One region of the Paenibacillus sp. A3M_27_13 genome, then DNA from elsewhere that is predicted to be linked to it. Evidence: riboswitches for the same ligand, from Rfam matches in the RefSeq annotation. Region 1 holds a riboswitch; each other region holds the start of a gene.
What was found. Region 1 has a riboswitch for cyclic di-AMP ahead of NLX82_RS17415 (TrkH family potassium uptake protein). Riboswitches for the same ligand answer to the same signal wherever they lie in the genome.
Positions count from the first base shown of each region.

Region 2: linked by a shared signal. The riboswitch ahead of NLX82_RS01025 (3D domain-containing protein) and the one ahead of NLX82_RS17415 (TrkH family potassium uptake protein) in region 1 are both predicted to bind cyclic di-AMP.
Region 3: linked by a shared signal. The riboswitch ahead of NLX82_RS26665 (C40 family peptidase) and the one ahead of NLX82_RS17415 (TrkH family potassium uptake protein) in region 1 are both predicted to bind cyclic di-AMP.
Region 4: linked by a shared signal. The riboswitch ahead of NLX82_RS26160 (resuscitation-promoting factor) and the one ahead of NLX82_RS17415 (TrkH family potassium uptake protein) in region 1 are both predicted to bind cyclic di-AMP.

Region 1 is NZ_JANAVE010000004.1:247,801-252,015, reverse strand. It holds gene NLX82_RS17420 (CPBP family intramembrane glutamic endopeptidase) at 1-1,255, opposite strand, end outside; cyclic di-AMP (ydaO/yuaA leader) riboswitch at 1,517-1,669, shown strand; gene NLX82_RS17415 (TrkH family potassium uptake protein) at 2,079-3,419, shown strand; gene NLX82_RS17410 (potassium channel family protein) at 3,527-4,204, shown strand; gene NLX82_RS17405 (LysR family transcriptional regulator) at 4,210-4,215, opposite strand, start outside.
Region 2 is NZ_JANAVE010000001.1:234,997-239,211, reverse strand. It holds gene NLX82_RS01035 (ABC transporter substrate-binding protein/permease) at 102-1,565, shown strand; gene NLX82_RS01030 (amino acid ABC transporter ATP-binding protein) at 1,552-2,274, shown strand; cyclic di-AMP (ydaO/yuaA leader) riboswitch at 2,510-2,678, shown strand; gene NLX82_RS01025 (3D domain-containing protein) at 2,685-3,353, shown strand; gene NLX82_RS01020 (polysaccharide deacetylase family protein) at 3,552-4,215, opposite strand, start outside.
Region 3 is NZ_JANAVE010000014.1:44,639-48,853, reverse strand. It holds gene motA (flagellar motor stator protein MotA) at 1-122, opposite strand, end outside; gene NLX82_RS26680 (hypothetical protein) at 310-603, shown strand; gene NLX82_RS26675 (4a-hydroxytetrahydrobiopterin dehydratase) at 721-1,020, shown strand; gene NLX82_RS26670 (GNAT family N-acetyltransferase) at 1,099-1,605, opposite strand; gene NLX82_RS26665 (C40 family peptidase) at 1,909-2,409, opposite strand; cyclic di-AMP (ydaO/yuaA leader) riboswitch at 2,415-2,552, opposite strand; gene NLX82_RS26660 (hypothetical protein) at 2,829-3,656, opposite strand; gene NLX82_RS26655 (M1 family metallopeptidase) at 3,668-4,215, opposite strand, start outside.
Region 4 is NZ_JANAVE010000013.1:11,164-15,378, forward strand. It holds gene NLX82_RS26150 (HD domain-containing protein) at 1-875, shown strand, start outside; gene NLX82_RS26155 (TatD family hydrolase) at 918-1,688, shown strand; cyclic di-AMP (ydaO/yuaA leader) riboswitch at 1,890-2,172, shown strand; gene NLX82_RS26160 (resuscitation-promoting factor) at 2,444-3,592, shown strand; gene rnmV (ribonuclease M5) at 3,739-4,215, shown strand, end outside.

The sequences.
Region 1 (4,215 bases):
AAGCCATATTGTAAGGGGATTGCGTGGCATCTGTTGTGGAGAATGTATTAAATGTGCGCTCCAGTATAAAGAATAAGATGGATTGTACCCCGAGTAAAATAAAGGCCCACAAGTAGCCAACATACATACTGCGAAGCACATACAGCCCGTAGCCCGGCTCTTTCGCACGCGGCCATGCATTCAGTCCAACCTGACGCATAAGCCCGTCACCGCCGACCAAGGAGAAGTAGAGCGCTACTGCCATGAAGAAGGTAACACCAATCTGGAACACCATAAGAAATATAAGCATGCCCTTACCGCCTGCTTCTGCTTGCAATAAAGGCAGCATGTTCATTGTCCCAGCTATACTTGCAATAAAGTATATAACGGACAGAACAATGCCGCGTACAAATGAAGTATGTCGTCGGGTGAGTGACGCATACACAATGGCAAGAACACCCAGCACAAAGCTAAATAGGGCATAACCCGCATAGGTCATCCAATTCGCCCAAAATGTTTGCTTTTCGATATAATCGGTATAGGACGACGGGGCCGAAAAGCTTTGAGAGAAGGAGCGAACATCACCGTCTTCGAAAGTAAAAGCCAATGTAAGTACCGAGGCGCCGATTTTTTTATCGTCTACGGTATACTTTAATCCACCTTCTTTTTCAGTGGTGGCGAGCTTCAAGTCCGACGGCTTAAAACCAAAGCGCTTAACCCATACTGCGGCCGCCTGCTCCTTGGCTTCAAGCGTCATGCCGTCCTCAGCTACACGTATAAGCCTGTTACGTGCTTCTTCATCCGTAGAAATATCAGCCTGTGTGTAATTGGTACTGGAGGTGATCCGTTTAAAGCTAACGACCTTCCCAGTGGATAAATCCACATGAATTTGCAGTTTGCTTTTCGCTGAGGATTCAGGCAGATCAACCCGAAAGGTTTCGTAAGGGTAATTTTTCTTCCATGTACGGTCGTACTGTTGAAGCAGTTTTTCTCTAGATAAATAACCGTACAAATCTGTTTCGGCCTGATAGGTCACGACAGGCTCCTCTGGCTGTGATTCAGTATAGCCCAACTCGGAGCGGGCAAAGTCCAATGCGTGTATGACCGCTTCTTGTTTGCTGATGACCTTTGCGTTCATTACTGATTCTGGACTCGGATTACTAAGCGAGGGAATAAGCAATTGAAAGATAAAAAAGCAAATCAGGCCAATCCCGCCCAGCAAGCCTAATTTTTTGAAGTTGGCCGTGAGCACGACCGGTTTCCCGATAGGATTCATGAGTTTCCTCCTTAATCTGTAAATAAGAACATCCATTAAAGATATCATACTGCACAGGTTCCCGCCAACAGACCAGCGATATTCATGAAAATAGAGTGAAAGCACTTTAAAGTTCCAATAAAATAAGATAAGCTGCGATTAAACGATGCCCATTCGCAAAATAAAGCCAATTTCACGTTTTTTCGGCGAAATCGGTTTTGTGATCTGGATATAGAAGGATTATAATCTTGAGGCAATGCCTATAAAATACATAGGTAATGATATACAGTTGAGCCGAATTTCTATGAGAAAACGGGGGAACCATGTTACTGGGGTGAATTTTACAGCCGATCCTGCTGGATTGGATGTGTAAATAGGGCATACTGTGCTGCCCGAATCCGTCAGCTAACCTCGTAGGCTATGAGCAGGAACCAAGTCAGGCACTCGGTTTTCCGGTGTCTATTTTTGTGCGTATAAAAGTGTTTGGATTGGTTAGACCGCTGCGGGTGCAGATTATTCTTCCGATTGCTGTTATCCCCGGATTTTTTGATTGTATAACCCCTTTAATGGTTAAAATCCGGAGATAAAGGCAAACGCTTCGCTTCTTCAGAACAATTCTGCTTCCTTCGCTGCTGCCCGCCAATAGCACAGGGGGCAGAGTAGTGCTTGACATGCATTCTTCCTGTATTCAGGGAATGCTAATTATAGTTACTAAAGGTTTGGAAAAATCAAAAAAATTAGGGGCAACGACGATCGGAAGATCAAATGGAACGCGTAGCGGGCTTACACCGTATTAAATCACTGTTTTTATAGTTTTAAGGATTAGGAGAGAAGTGATGAATAGATGAATCCCAATGCAAGCTGGCTCCGGCTTTCTCCACCGCAGATATTCGTTGCGGGTTTTGCCATTATCATTCTAATAGGTAGTTTATTGTTAATGCTGCCGATCTCCAATACAACAGGAAAGCCACTTGCGTTTATAGACGCTTTGTTTACTGCCGCTTCCGCGACCTGTGTTACAGGGCTTGTCGTAAAGGATACGGGGACCTTTTTTACAACCTTTGGTCAAGTTGTTATCGCTGCGCTCATTCAGATCGGCGGCCTGGGCTTTATGACTATGGCTACCTTGATCGCGCTGGTGTTCAAACGTCGGATTTCCTTACGGGAGCGCCTCATTTTACAGGAAGCGATGAATCAGACCTCTGTCGAAGGAATTGTCGGATTGATTCGTAAGGTGCTGCTGTACTCGCTGGTCATTGAGGGCGTATGTGCTGCAATATTTGCGATTCGCTGGTCGTTTGATATGCCTGTAGGCAGGGCGATTTATTTTGGGATTTGGCATGCCATCTCCATGTTTAACAATGCTGGTTTTGACTTATTCGGGCACTTTCGCAGCCTGACAGGTTATGTATATGATCCGATTGTTAATTTTACAGCTATGTTCCTGATTATTTCAGGCGGAATTGGTTTTGTAGTGATGTCGGACCTGGCAGAATATCGCAAGCGCAAGAGACTTTCCTTGCATACTAAGGTGGTACTCAGCATGACGGGCGCTATGATTGTAGTCGGCACGCTCGTGATTTTTGTATTTGAGTTTACGAATCCAAAGACTCTTGGCTCGCTTGATTGGGGGGGGAAACTGCTGGGATCTTTATTCCAGTCCGTAACCCCTCGTACCGCAGGTGCCAATACACTGGACATTGCAGGCTTGCGGCAGGCTACGCAGTTTTTTATCATCATACTCATGTTTATCGGGGCTTCTCCTGGCTCTACTGGAGGCGGGATTAAGACCACAACATTCGCGCTGCTCATTGGAGCCGTGATTTCGATGCTACGGGGGCGTGAAGATATTGTGCTGTTCAGGTACCGACTTGCGCAGGGACGAATTTACAAGGCTTTGACCATTACACTGCTGGGGCTGCTGTTCGTGATCGGGGTGACCATGATTTTGTCGGCAACCGAAGATCATCATTTTCTGATGATCTTGTTCGAGACGGTGTCTGCGTTTGGTACGGTGGGGCTGTCGATGGGGCTTACACCTGATTTGACAGTCATAGGTAAGCTGGTGATTACCCTGACGATGTTTGCAGGTAGACTGGGGCCACTCACGCTAGCTTATGCACTGGGGCCGAAAAAGGGTAAAGAATTATATCGTCATCCGGAAGGCAAAATGATTATAGGATGAATCATTTCATGATATGTAGTATACATTTCGTTGATTTAATTATTTCAGGATTTTTGCAAAATCCTCATTTATGAAATTGATTCAGATAAGGGAGTTTTCGAGTAGATATGAAAACGCAGCAGTTTGTAGTTATTGGCTTGGGACGGTTTGGCTCAAGCCTGGCTTTGCAATTGGTGGATATGGGGTGCGAGGTGCTAGGCATTGACCGGAATGAGGATGTTGTGGACAGTATGAGTGAGATGTTGACACATACTGTCGTTGCGGACGCTACCGATGAAGACTCATTGCGATCACTGGGCATCCGTAATTTCGATTGCGGCATTGTTGCTATTGGTGATGACATTCAGGTAAGCATCCTGACCGCCATTTTGCTGAAGGAGCTGGGTGTGAAAAAAGTCGTAGCCAAAGCCATATCTGTGCTGCACGGGCGTGCGTTAGAGAAGCTCGGTGTGGACCGGATCATTTATCCAGAACGGGATATGGGTATCCGGGTGGCTCATCAGCTAGTCACGCCTAATTTGCTCGATTATTTGGAGTTGTCCAAAGAATACAGTATTGTGGAACTCAATGTACCTGCATGTCTGAATGGCAAAACGCTAGCAGAGCTAAATGCCCGTACTCGCTTTGGTTGTAGTGTCGTGGCGCTTCATACGGCGAACGGTATCCTGATCGCACCGACGGCTATGGATCGGCTAAAAGCAGACGATATTATGGTCATCATCGGCTCGAATGACAATATCGGTCGCTTTGAGGATGAGGTTGTTAATGTCAATGAAGAGGGCTAAACCCTCTACAC
Region 2 (4,215 bases), on a different contig from region 1:
ATGCTGAAATTGTACTATAACATTCATTGCATAATCATGCATATTCATTTATAATGACACAATCTTATTTATTATAAAGAATTTAAGGAGAGAAAAAAAGATTGAAAAAGGCATATCGTTTTACCGCCCTGGTTTTGACGGCGGTTATCTTGCTGTTGACTGGTCTTCCCATGCTCAATGCATACGGAACGGAAGCAAAGCCACAGAAAAAACTTGTAGTGGGCATGAGTGCCGACTTTCCGCCGTATGAGTTTCATAAAGTCATTAACGGTAAGGATACCATTGTTGGGTTCGATGTGGATATCGCCAAGGAAATCGCCAAAGATTTGGATGCGGAGATGGTCCCTGAAGACATGAGTTTTGACTCTTTGCTGCCTGCTCTGCAAAGTGGTCGTGTAGACTTGGTACTGTCCGGTATGACACCAACGGATGAACGCAGAAAGAGTATTGATTTTTCGGATGTATACTATCGCTCCAAGCAAGTCATCATGGTACGCCCAGAGGATAAAGACAAATATCCGACGATGGATGCTTTGAAAGGCGAGAAGATCGGAGCACAAAAGGGAAGTATTCAGGAAGAGATTGCTCAAAAAGTGCCCAATGCCTCTGTAACTTCACTGGATAAAATATCTGACCTGGTACTCCAGCTGCGGACCCAGCGTGTGAACGCTGTCGTGATCGAAGATACGGTTGCTAAAGGATACACGTTAGACGGTACCGTAACCCTTGCCAAGGCTGTGCCTGAGGATGCGGGAGCAGAAACAGCTGTAGGTATCCGTAAAGGGAATGCAGAATTGCTTGCTTCTGTAAATAAAACGTTGGCTCGCCTGAAAGCAGACGGGTCGATTGAGAAGTTTTCCACGGAAGCGAGTGCACTTTCTGCGGATCGTCAGGTTTCTTCTAATAACATTGTAGATATTTTTTGGAAATACCGCAGTTTATACGCTACGGGTATCGGCTACACCTTGTTGCTGTCTGCGCTCGGAGTACTGTTCGGATTCATCATTGGTCTGATCATATCCTTGCTACGTATGAGTGGAGTACGCATCATTGAGTGGTTAGGTACCACTTATGTAGAGATACTGCGTGGCACACCTATGCTGGTGCAACTCATGATTATTCACTACGGGGTTGCTTTGACGCTGGGTGTCAATTTTACTCCACTCCAGTCTGGTATAATCACATTGTCTCTGAATAGCTCGGCATATCTGGCTGAAATTTTCCGTGCAGGTATCCAGGCAGTAGACCGTGGACAGATGGAGGCTGCCCGTTCATTGGGTATGGGACGAGGCAAAGCTATGCGTCATGTCATTTTGCCGCAAGCGTTTAAATCTATTTTGCCTGCTATCGGTAATGAGTTTATTACGATCATTAAAGAATCATCCATTATTTCGACCATTGGGATGGTGGATATTATGTATCAGGCCCAGGTCATTAAGAACATTACCTACGAAGGATTAAGTCCGTTCGTAATCGCAGCCGCTATTTATTTTGTAATGACATTCAGCTTGTCTAAGCTGCTGGGTTTATGGGAAAGGAAGTTGAGAGCCAGTGATCACCGTTAAACAACTGCGTAAATCGTTCGGCAAGAATGAGATTTTAAAAGGCATTGATATAGATATCGCCAAAGGTGAAGTCGTCGTCATCATCGGTCCCAGCGGTTCGGGGAAGAGTACGTTTTTGCGTTGTATGAATCTGCTAGAACAGCCTACGGACGGGGAGATTTTGTTTGAGGGCGAGCCGATTACAGCTCGTGGTCATAATATTAATGTAACCCGGGAGAAGATGGGGATGGTGTTCCAGCATTTTAATCTGTTCCCGCATAAAACAGTGTTGCAGAACCTGACGCTTGCACCAACGCAGGTTAGAAGACAGTCAGGGAAGGAAGCGGAAAAAATTGCGCTAGAACTCCTGCGTACCGTAGGGCTTGAGGATAAGAAGAATACCTATCCGAACCAGCTATCCGGTGGTCAGAAGCAACGTATTGCGATTGCGCGTGCTTTGGCCATGCAGCCGCACGTAATGCTGTTCGATGAGCCGACTTCTGCATTGGACCCTGAAATGGTTGGAGAGGTTCTGGATGTAATGAAGAAGCTCGCCGAAGGCGGCATGACCATGGTAATCGTGACGCATGAAATGGGCTTTGCCCGCGAGGTAGGCGATAGAATTATCTTTATGGATAACGGTCAAATTGTAGAGCAAGGTACACCAGAGCAGGTATTTGGTACTCCAAGCCATGATCGCACCCGTGATTTTCTTGCCAAAGTATTGTAAGAAAGTGCTGATATGAGCTATAAAAAAGCCCTCCGTTTGACGGAGGGCTTTTTCTTTTTTTTGTCACCATTTCACCATATTTTCGTAACAAATATTCATTTCTTGGTGACAAAATTGTAACGAGTATAGTATGATGTTCAAGGTTCCCAACATTTTCATGCGGATAAGGTTACAAAATTGTGATATTATGCAGTAAGCCAAAACTTACCGGGACAGCATGCGGTTATGACAAACGCTGAATGCTGGGCCCAAACTATGGGAAGTGCGGGGGACGTAACAACGGCAGTCTTTCCGAAACGTCATAAGACGATATGGAATATGCCTAGGGGTGAATTGCACAAGCATAGGGCTTCTCCTGAGTCCGAATCCGACAGCTAACTTCGCAGGCATAACAGAGGAGGTACATATCTTTGAAACATCTAAAACATATTGGAAAAAACATGAAATTTGCGGTGCTTGCCGCAGCCATTGCAGGGCTGGCACAGACAGCTGGAGTAGCGGATGCTGCTTCGCTTCATACTGCCAAAGATGGCGATACCTTCTTTTTGCTTGCTCAACGTTATGGAGTATCAGTGGACGAGCTGACGAAGGCGAACCCAAACATTGCCTCTAACAATATATATGCAGGTCTGCAAATTAAGGTACCTGGTGAAAAAAGTGTGAATGCAGCTTCGGATTCGAAGCCTCAGCTTCTTACGGAGAAAGCACCAGCGAATGAGGGGCCAACGATTGAAGCGTGGGGCAAAACATTTAACTATAGCAAAATAGTTGACGTTAAGGCTACTGCGTATTCTGCCGCAGCCGATGAGAATGGTAAATGGGGAGCAGTGGACTACTACGGCAATCCGCTTAAACTAGGTACAATTGCGGTAGACCCGAACGTCATTCCGATGGGCACGAAAGTGCTGGTTACAGGCTATTCCCACCCAGGTTTGCCGGATCATTCTTTTGTAGCTGTCGCTCGTGATCAGGGCAGCGCCATTACAGGAAAACGGATTGATATCTTTATTCCTGGCAACAAATCATTTGTGAACGACTTTGGATTTCAAAATGTGAAGCTGTACGTTATTGATAAATAGCATTATACGTATATATGGTTTAATTAAACATAATATATATTATGTAAACTTAATGCCTGTATCCTACCGCATATAACTAGGTCAGACTCTTATCAGGTCCTATCCATAAAAAAGGCTGTCTTGACGAGCAGAAAACTTCTGCTGGTAAGACAGCCTTTTTACGTTGCTTTAGCTTGTAGCTCAATCATAAACATATGGTTATTTCTGTTCCGATGTGTGGAGTAGCCGGGGGACTGTCACAAATTTGTAGCCCTTAGCTTTTAGAGAGTGAATTAGACCCGGCAGAGCTTGGACAGTGCCTTGCAAGTTGGAACTTTGACCTCCACCTGCGTGCATTAAAATAATAGAGCCAGGCCCAGTAGCTGGGATCACATTGCGCTGAATTTGTGTTTTACTTAGTCCCTTCCAGTCGAGAGAGTCTACATTCCAATTGACAATCATGTAGCCATGACGACGTGCCCACTGGATTTGAGGCTCCGTGATTTCACCGTAGGGTGGACGAATCAACTTGGGGCGAAAACCTGCGCTGGCTTGTAAAATACGTTCTGTTTTTGTAATCTGGTTGCGAAAGCGTTCTGGTGTGGCCTTCCTAAAATCCGGATGAGTATAGGAATGGTTTCCTATAGCATGGCCTTCACGGATAATACGGCGTATGATCCCCGGATGCTTTTCCGCACGGTGACCGACGATGAAAAATGTAGCTTTGATGCCATTGGCGTGTAATACGTCCAAAACCTGCGGCGTATACCTAGAATCGGGCACATCATCAAAGGTTAGGGCAATTTGGCGGGTGTGTGGGCCGCACATTTTAAAAATGTCCGCATGTTTTTTTCGCAGCATTGCTAATGTAGGAGTTGCTCGA
Region 3 (4,215 bases), on a different contig from region 1:
AAAATAATCATGTAAGCAGCGGGATTATTGACCAGATTGACGACCGGAGCGCCTTTTAAGATCATCCCGACGACCAGTGACATAATCCCGAGCACAAGTCCGATAATGGTTGAAATTTGCATGATACACCTCATCCATGAGAATAGATTTTGAATCCTTTCATGCCGCCGGGGTCGTCCTTGCCCCAAGCGCGTCATTACAAGACGGATTATAGTATTTATCGACAAAACTCTCTTTTTTGTTAAGTGCGAATTTCCGGTATAATAAGGTGATTATGTATTGAATGGCGGAACCATTGGAGGAAATGGCATGGGAGTAAAGCATGGGCGTGAGTATGAACAAATTTTGAACGATTTGACAGAGGCTGTGGGACGCATCCCAGACAGCTATGAATTTTTTGAGATGGAAGCAGAAGATTGGGACAGGCTGGACCCGGCGGGACGCCAGGAAGTCAATGAAGCTTTGGCAGAAGACTTATTTTATGCACTGGGTACAGAGCCCATAATCACTGTAGGCAGTGGCGTTGTGATCTATGAGCCGGAGCAGCATCGTATCTATGTACTCATTGGAGACGAGGAGCTGACGTCAGTCCCTTTGATTTGAGGTCTGTCTTATGGATTTATCAACGGGGCCGTGGTAATATGTACACCAATATATCGTAGTTTTGGCCGTATTTAAGCGGTCGAAAGGCTTCCGTATAAACGGGGAGGAGTTCGTAACATGCCTTTTACACAAGAAGAGATTGAAGCACATCTGGAGAAACTGGAGGGCTGGGAACTGGAGGAAGGACGTTGGATCGTTCGGAAATATAATTTTTCCAGTTTTATGAAAGGGATTGCATTCGTGGATGAAGTTGCCGCTATATCTGAAGCATTCAATCATCATCCATTTATTACGATTGATTACAAGACCGTGACTCTGCGTTTGACCTCTTGGGACGACGGCGGTATTATGGCCGTGGATATTAAGGAAGCCCAACAATATAATGAAGCTTTTGAAAAAATGCGCAGCAGTCATTGAGCTTGTAATGATCTGTCGTATGATGATAAAAGCGCCTTCGCTATACAACATCGCGGTTGTATGCCGAAGGCGCTTTTATCATAGAACCTGGGTTTGGTGTTCGGGACGATATACCATACAAAAAAACGGTTTTTTGCCATCGGGAGTCTGGCGTTCATAGGTATCTGTAAGCTCAAATCCAGCCGCCTTGTAAGCCCGGATAGCGCGCCCATTCCAAGTGAGTACCTCTAGATCAATTTCATTCTTCGGGTTGCGTCGTTGTGCTTCCTCTGCAATGGCACGGACAAAATCAGCGCCTTTGCCATGTCCGCATCTTTCAGGATGCATTCCAAGACCTAGCCGGGTCACACCGATCATAGGAAAATATTGAGCAAATCCCGTCAGCTTATTCTCTTCATCCAGTACGGCAACATATTGCTCTTGGCGAAGCGTGGGACTTCCAAATTCGACTTCAAGCGCCTTCATTTGTTCCCAGGGGAGCCAACCGTATATATTATAAGGTGGATCATAGCGCCACTCACAGATTGCAGCCGCTTGATGCTCGTCCATCGGTACGATCCGATAGTTGAATATTGAGGCCGGCATGTGTTCCATCCTCCTTTTACAGGTACTTCAATCATTAACAACAGATTGTAGACAAGTTGCAGGGGAATGGCAAGCGTGTTTATTTCATACTCAAGTCGGGTATACATTGAATAAGAAGGATTTACTGCTCATATGCTCCCCCAGCGCTGACGGTAAAACCGACGATGTTCGCTAAAATTGAAACCTTTTGAGGCTTCAGTTCGTCAGTAATGATAATAATTGCTGATGTTGTGGACATAAAAAACCGCAATTCGATTCCGGCCAGAATCAAATTGCGGCTAGGGTTAGCTTGCTGTGCGTTAGTTATTCTACGTTGTCGTCATCAGGAATTTCTGAAGCTACAGAATGGTAAGCGTCTGTGCTCATAATTCTTTTTGCACCGACATAGCGGTTAGCGTAATAATTTTCGTTCAGTGAGCTAACTACTACACCACGTGAAGTCGAGGAGTGGGCAAATTTCCCTTCACCTACGAAGATACCTACATGGGAAATGCCTCTTCCTGTGGTGTTGAAGAACACCAGGTCTCCAGGTCTCATTTCATCGCGGGATACAGAAGATCCCATTTTGAATTGTGATCCGGATTGATGCGGAAGTTTAATTCCCAGTTTGTTGAATACATACATTGTGAAGCCGGAGCAATCGAATCCCTCGAGTGTAGTGCCTCCGCTTCTGTAGCTCGTTCCTTTGGCATCTTGAATGACCTGGTCCATCTTAGAGTCTGCATATGCACTGCCGCCACCGAATGTAAAAGATGTAAAGGCAATGGCAAGACCCATAGCTGCGATCGTTAGCTTCTTCTTCAAAAAAAATATACCCCTTCCAATGCCTGCGAGGTTAGCTTAAGGATTCGGTAGAAGGTTCCCCTATGACCACTCTGTTGCGAGATCAATTCACCCAAACTGGTTCCCCCGCTTCCTAGGTGCCAGGAATTAGGCTTAACTTAAGATGTGCACCTTGGAGAGCAGTATTCACAATAACGTTATTTTTGAGATAAAGGTTACAATAAAGATTACAAAGTTGTTACTATCAGTTCACTGCGATTATTGTAACAAAGACGGCTGGCTTTGGCAAATGTTTCATTGCAAAAAGTTACAAAAAAAATCTGCTCCTAATGTCCCAGGAACAGATGTTGTTAACAGTATTCAGTTATGTGTCGTTTGCGCGGATATGAATCAAGATTTTTCGACAGACGGAAATGAAGTAAAAAACATAAAGGCAGGGCTTAACTTCTACTGGAGATATAGGTATGCCATAGTCTGTACTGCGAACTGATATGCCACAGCCTGACCAGACTAGTAACAAAATGATACGATTGCTGGAGAATGAGCGCCAGCATACCAGTCCAAATCATCGCCACGGTGCCAAATAGACCGAAGACCAGCAGCACACAAGCACCGAGCAAAAGGGATATACCGACAGCTGGGAGGAACTGGCGAAAGAAGGCGAGCAGGGACGATAGTATGGCGTGACCACCGACAGTCCCCAGTTGCATATACAGGATGCACTGCCGAATGAACCATCCGTAAGCCATCCACCCCATGGCATAGGGCAATAAATGCAGCAGGTAAGAGGGAGATTGAAGCGTTCCTGCTACAATAGGGTAGAGTCTCGGTACTACCCAAAAGGCGGGAAGCAGCAGCAGTCCCAACTCGATGGTGTAATACAACAACGACGACATGCCATGGCGTTTCATACCCTTGAAAAAGGACAGGCTTTGCGGTTCAGTCGCATCGGTATGCAGGCTTTGATATATTCCGGCTCTAATGAAGGGAGTGATCAGTATGCGTAGTACAGTCGCCCCTAGTAGTATCCACAAATACACATGTACTTCCCGGCTGTCCATCAGAGCAATCTGGCTCTCCATCCAAAACAAGGTCTGTCCCAGCTCGTTTTGACCCTGATCAGGATAACGGAGCAGTAGCGGGATAACGGCAGACTGCACCAGCCGATAGAGAAACACCCCCCACAGTAGTCGATACAGAAATAAAATGATAACGATATAGAATCGTATGCGCACCAGCGCCCAGCCCTCTTTTATAACAGTCCGCATCTATAGACACCTCACCATGACAGACTTCCAAGCAGTGTTTCTAACAGCTTGGTTACACTTACATTCCAACGGGTTTGTTGCTTTTCGTCCAATTCGGCTTTTAGGCTATTGTTAATGTGCTTGTTCTCCAGTGCAATGGTATATAGAGGATCAAGGGTTACATAGGAAACGGGAGAAGTACTTTTGATCCGAAAAGTTGTGCTTTTGCCCACGCCGTCCCAAGCCTTGAATATCGTGGTACCATCCTTGAAGGTAAATTGGACAGGGATCTTGGGATAATCCGCCCCTTTTTTGCTGACCGTCACGACTGCTTCATATCCATTCTCCAGCTTTTGGTTCGTGATATGATCCACCGAAAAGTCCGCCATCTGGCCGTCATATACATACTGTTCAAAATAGTGGCTCCATGAGCGTCCGGTGGCTCTCTCCACGATACGTTGAAAATCCTGGGAGGATGGATGCTTGAATCGGTACGTCTGGACGTAGGTCCGCATAATCCGATCCATTTTTTTCATACCCACCTGACGTTCAATGCCCCGTAGTACCAGCTTGCCTCGAG
Region 4 (4,215 bases), on a different contig from region 1:
GGCAAGTCGACGACAAGCTTCCACAAAAGGTGGCTGCGGTTATAGCCAAAACGTATGATAAGCCAATCGTTGTCAACTTGGTAACCAGTCCGCTAGATGCCGACCGTATGGATTATTTGTTGCGGGATGCTCATTCAACAGGTGTCAACTACGGCACGATTGATTTGGATCGTATTTTACGACTGCTGCGTCCTCATAATGGGAGAATTGTTGTGAAGGAATCAGGCATGCATGCAGTAGAAGATTATTTAATGTCACGCTATCAGATGTATTGGCAAATTTATTTTCATCCTGTAACACGCAGCTCGGAAATCCTTTTACGTAAAATTTTCAAGCGAGCAAAGGAATTGTTTAAAAACGGATATGAGTTTGGTTTTCTGCTGGACCCGCTGCCGGATCTGTTGAAAGGAGAGCTTACAGTAGAGCAATATCTGATGCTCGACGAGTCATTAATCCAGACCGTATTTAGCCAGTGGAAACGAGAAAAGGACGAGATTTTAAGTGATTTGAGCAGCCGTTTTATGGACCGTAGATTGTATAAATATGTAGAGATTGAAAATATGGATACAGATACCATTGACAGTATTAGAGAAGCTTTGAAAGAGGCTGGTTTGCACCCTGAATATGATTTTGAAATTGATTTTCCGACAGATCTTCCTTATGATGTGTTTCGGCAGGGTGGCTCGACGGACAACCAGATTTTACTGCTTGGACGTCAGGGCGAGGTGAGTGAAATATCCGAAGTTTCGGAAATTGTGCGCTCAATAAGTGGTATTCACCGAGGAAAATATCATATGTATTTTCCCCAGAATAAATTGAACGCGGTAAAAGACAGGCTTCCTGCCGAAATAAGGAATTATTTTGTCAAAGAATAGACAACTATATAGAAATGTAAGTAAAAAAAGGAGATGTAAACCTTGGATTTATTCGACACTCATACTCACTTGGATGCGCCACAATTTGACGAAGATCGTGAAGAAGTTATAGCACGTGCTGTCGAATCAGGAGTAACACGGATGATCAATATCGGATTTAATCGTGAGACCATTCCATCCACCATGAAATTGGCCGAGACGTATGATTTTATTTATGCGGCAGTCGGATGGCACCCTCAGGATGCTATTACAATGCAGGAGGGCGATTTAGAATGGATTGCATCGTTATGCAGTCATAAGAAGGTTGTAGCCATCGGAGAGATCGGTCTGGATTATTATTGGGATACATCACCGAAGGATGTTCAGCATCGGGTGTTTCGAAATCAAATTGGTCTGGCTCGTGAGCTCAAAATGCCCATTGTTATTCATAACCGGGATGCACATGAAGATATTGTTAGGATATTGCGCGAGGAAAAAGCGAGTGAGATTGGAGGAGTCATGCACTCCTTTTCGGGTAGCTGGGAGACAGCCAAAATGGTGCTGGATATGGGATTTCACCTTTCCTTTGGTGGTCCAATAACGTTCAAAAATGCCAAGCAGCCAAAAGAGGTGCTCGCACAGGTGCCGCTGGACCGTCTGCTCATTGAAACTGATGCTCCCTATCTGACGCCTCATCCGTTTCGTGGGAAGCGAAATGAGTCTGCACATGTGAGACTGGTAGCAGAGGCTGCAGCCCAAATCAAAGGGATTACAGTGGAGGAATTAGTGTCAATAACGACCCAAAATGCCCTGGAACGATTTGACATTCAATGAAAAAGTGAAGAAATCGATCAAAATAAAGAGATAGACGAAGCTAATCATGAATTTGTTGCAGGAAACTCGAGAATATTACAATATTTTAACCGAATATTTTAAAAAATGTACTTGAAACCTGCTTTACAACATGCATAGAAACAGGATATCATCTTTTCAGTGAATTGTTGTTTGAATGTAAACATCAACAAGTCATTTCATGAACCAGTCTCGCTGAGTCCCTTTTACAGGGAACGGGGGAACCGATATGGCTTACAGTACGTCCGGCATATGTGCAAGAAGGGAACGTCTCTTCCGCCAGCCGGCTCGACCGAAATTCTTTCCCCGAATGGGATTGAATAGGTGGAGGAGCCGTATTTCGATTTCTTTCTGGGTCTTCGGGGTGAATGTGAAGGCGACCGCCATGAGCGGTTGACCCAAGCTAGGGCGACTCTCTACGTCCGAACCCGACAGCTAACCCCGTAAGCGTAACAAGAGAGAAGCCATCTCGTGCATGAGTTTTCCCGCATATTCACACATGCCGGAAGCCACGAAAGAGCTCTCTAGTCTCTTTCTCTGGCTTTTTTTGTTGTGAATAAAAGAAAATCTGTCATCATACTGTGGTTAAACAGGGGAGGACAGCATGCCGCGAAGACGGGTACATGGTGCAGGACAGTCGCAGTTTGGGCTTGTCTTGTAGAAAATCTGTTATAGTCACGTCAAATCTCAACTATGTCTTACTCCAGACGGCGGGCTATGTAAGGAGGACGGAGGAAATGGGCATTTTCCAAAAAAAGGATACCCATGAGTCACGCTCATCCAGCATGTCTTACGTATTGCGTTGGAAGCAAGAGAATGTGCGCCAGGCTGCTTTGGTTGCTATTTTTCTAATCGCGCTAACGATTATGATTTCAATTCTGATGTACACGCAATCTAAAAAACAAGTCTTTTTTGTCATCGATGGCAAGGCGTCTGCGGTAGAAACCCGGGAATCCAAGCTTCAAGATTTGCTGAGCGAGCATTCCATTTCACTTCAGCCGCATGATACAGTTTCCATGCCGCTAAATGGAGCAATACAGGATGGCGATCGCGTAGTCATTAAACGTGCCAATCAAGTCAAAGTATCTTCAGGCAATGAGACGAAAAAGCTGTACACAACAGAAAATACAGTAGAAGGTGCCATTCGTACCTCGGGCTATAAATTATCATCAACGGATAAAGTTTATCCTGCGTTGGATGCCTCTGTTTCGTCTAACATGGACATAAAAATCGTCCGTGTGAAGAAACAGCAGGTCGAACAGAAAAAACAGGTGCCTTATCAGGTCATCAAAACGGCCGATCCGAGTCTTTATAAAGGCGATAATCGGGTCATTCAAAGCGGCAAATCGGGTGTGGTCGTCCAGCACGTTCAAAAGGTATATCATGATGGAAAGTTGGTATCCAAACAGCTGGTTAACAAGGAAGTTGCACAGAACCGTGTGGATAAAGTCATTGCAGTAGGAACGAAGAAAAAACCGGTCGTTCTGGCTGCTTCCGTCGGTCCCAATGATGCCGTTAAGGCAACAACGGTTAGTTCGGGCAGTGCTGTCCGTAAAGCAGGCGTCAATTTTAAATATAGCAAAGTTTTACAAAATGTCTCCATGACGGCGTATTCCTCACAGGAGCCAGGTATCGGTACACGTACTGCATCCGGCGCACGTGTCACGGAAGGACGCACCATCGCGGTCGATCCGAGTGTAATTCCAATCGGCTGGTGGGTGTATATCGAAGGGGTGGGCTTCCGCCGTGCGGAGGATACCGGTGGCGCGATTAAAGGCCACAAAATCGATGTGTATTATGAGAGTTTGAGCCGAGCCAACCAATTTGGTCGTAAGCACGGTAAAACCGTTTATGTTATCGGACCGATAAAGCCTGAAATCAACTAAAACAGGTTGTGTATGTTGAGGGCAATGCGATAGTATTAACAACATAGTTATGCCATGCTAAGAAGAGGATATCCTCTTCTTATTTTGTTTTCAAAAGCAGGGAAAGATAAATATAGCTTGCTGTGTAGCAGTGGAGGGAAACGCAAATGATCAAGGAAGTGATCGTGGTAGAGGGCCGGGATGATACGGTGGCCATTCGCCGCGCTGTTGAAGCGGATACGATAGAAACTGGCGGCTCAGCCATTAATAAAATGACGCTGCGTAAAATTGCATTGGCGCAGGAGCGGCGGGGGGTCATCATTTTAACCGATCCCGATCATGCAGGGGAGCGCATCCGTAAGATTATCGCTTCCAAGGTACCCGGCTGCAAGCAGGCCTTTATACCCGAGGCAGAAGCGACGCGCAAAGGAGATATTGGCGTGGAGAATGCCTCACCGGAAGCGATCAGACACGCTCTTGCACGGGTCCATACGACAGTGGAAGGCGCCGACCCGCTGATTGAGTGGGCGGACCTGATTGATGCTGGACTCATCACCCACCCCAATGCTGCTGCACGCCGTATGGCCTTAGGGAATGTGCTGGGTATTGGTTATTGTAACGGAAAGCAGCTACATAAACGGCTC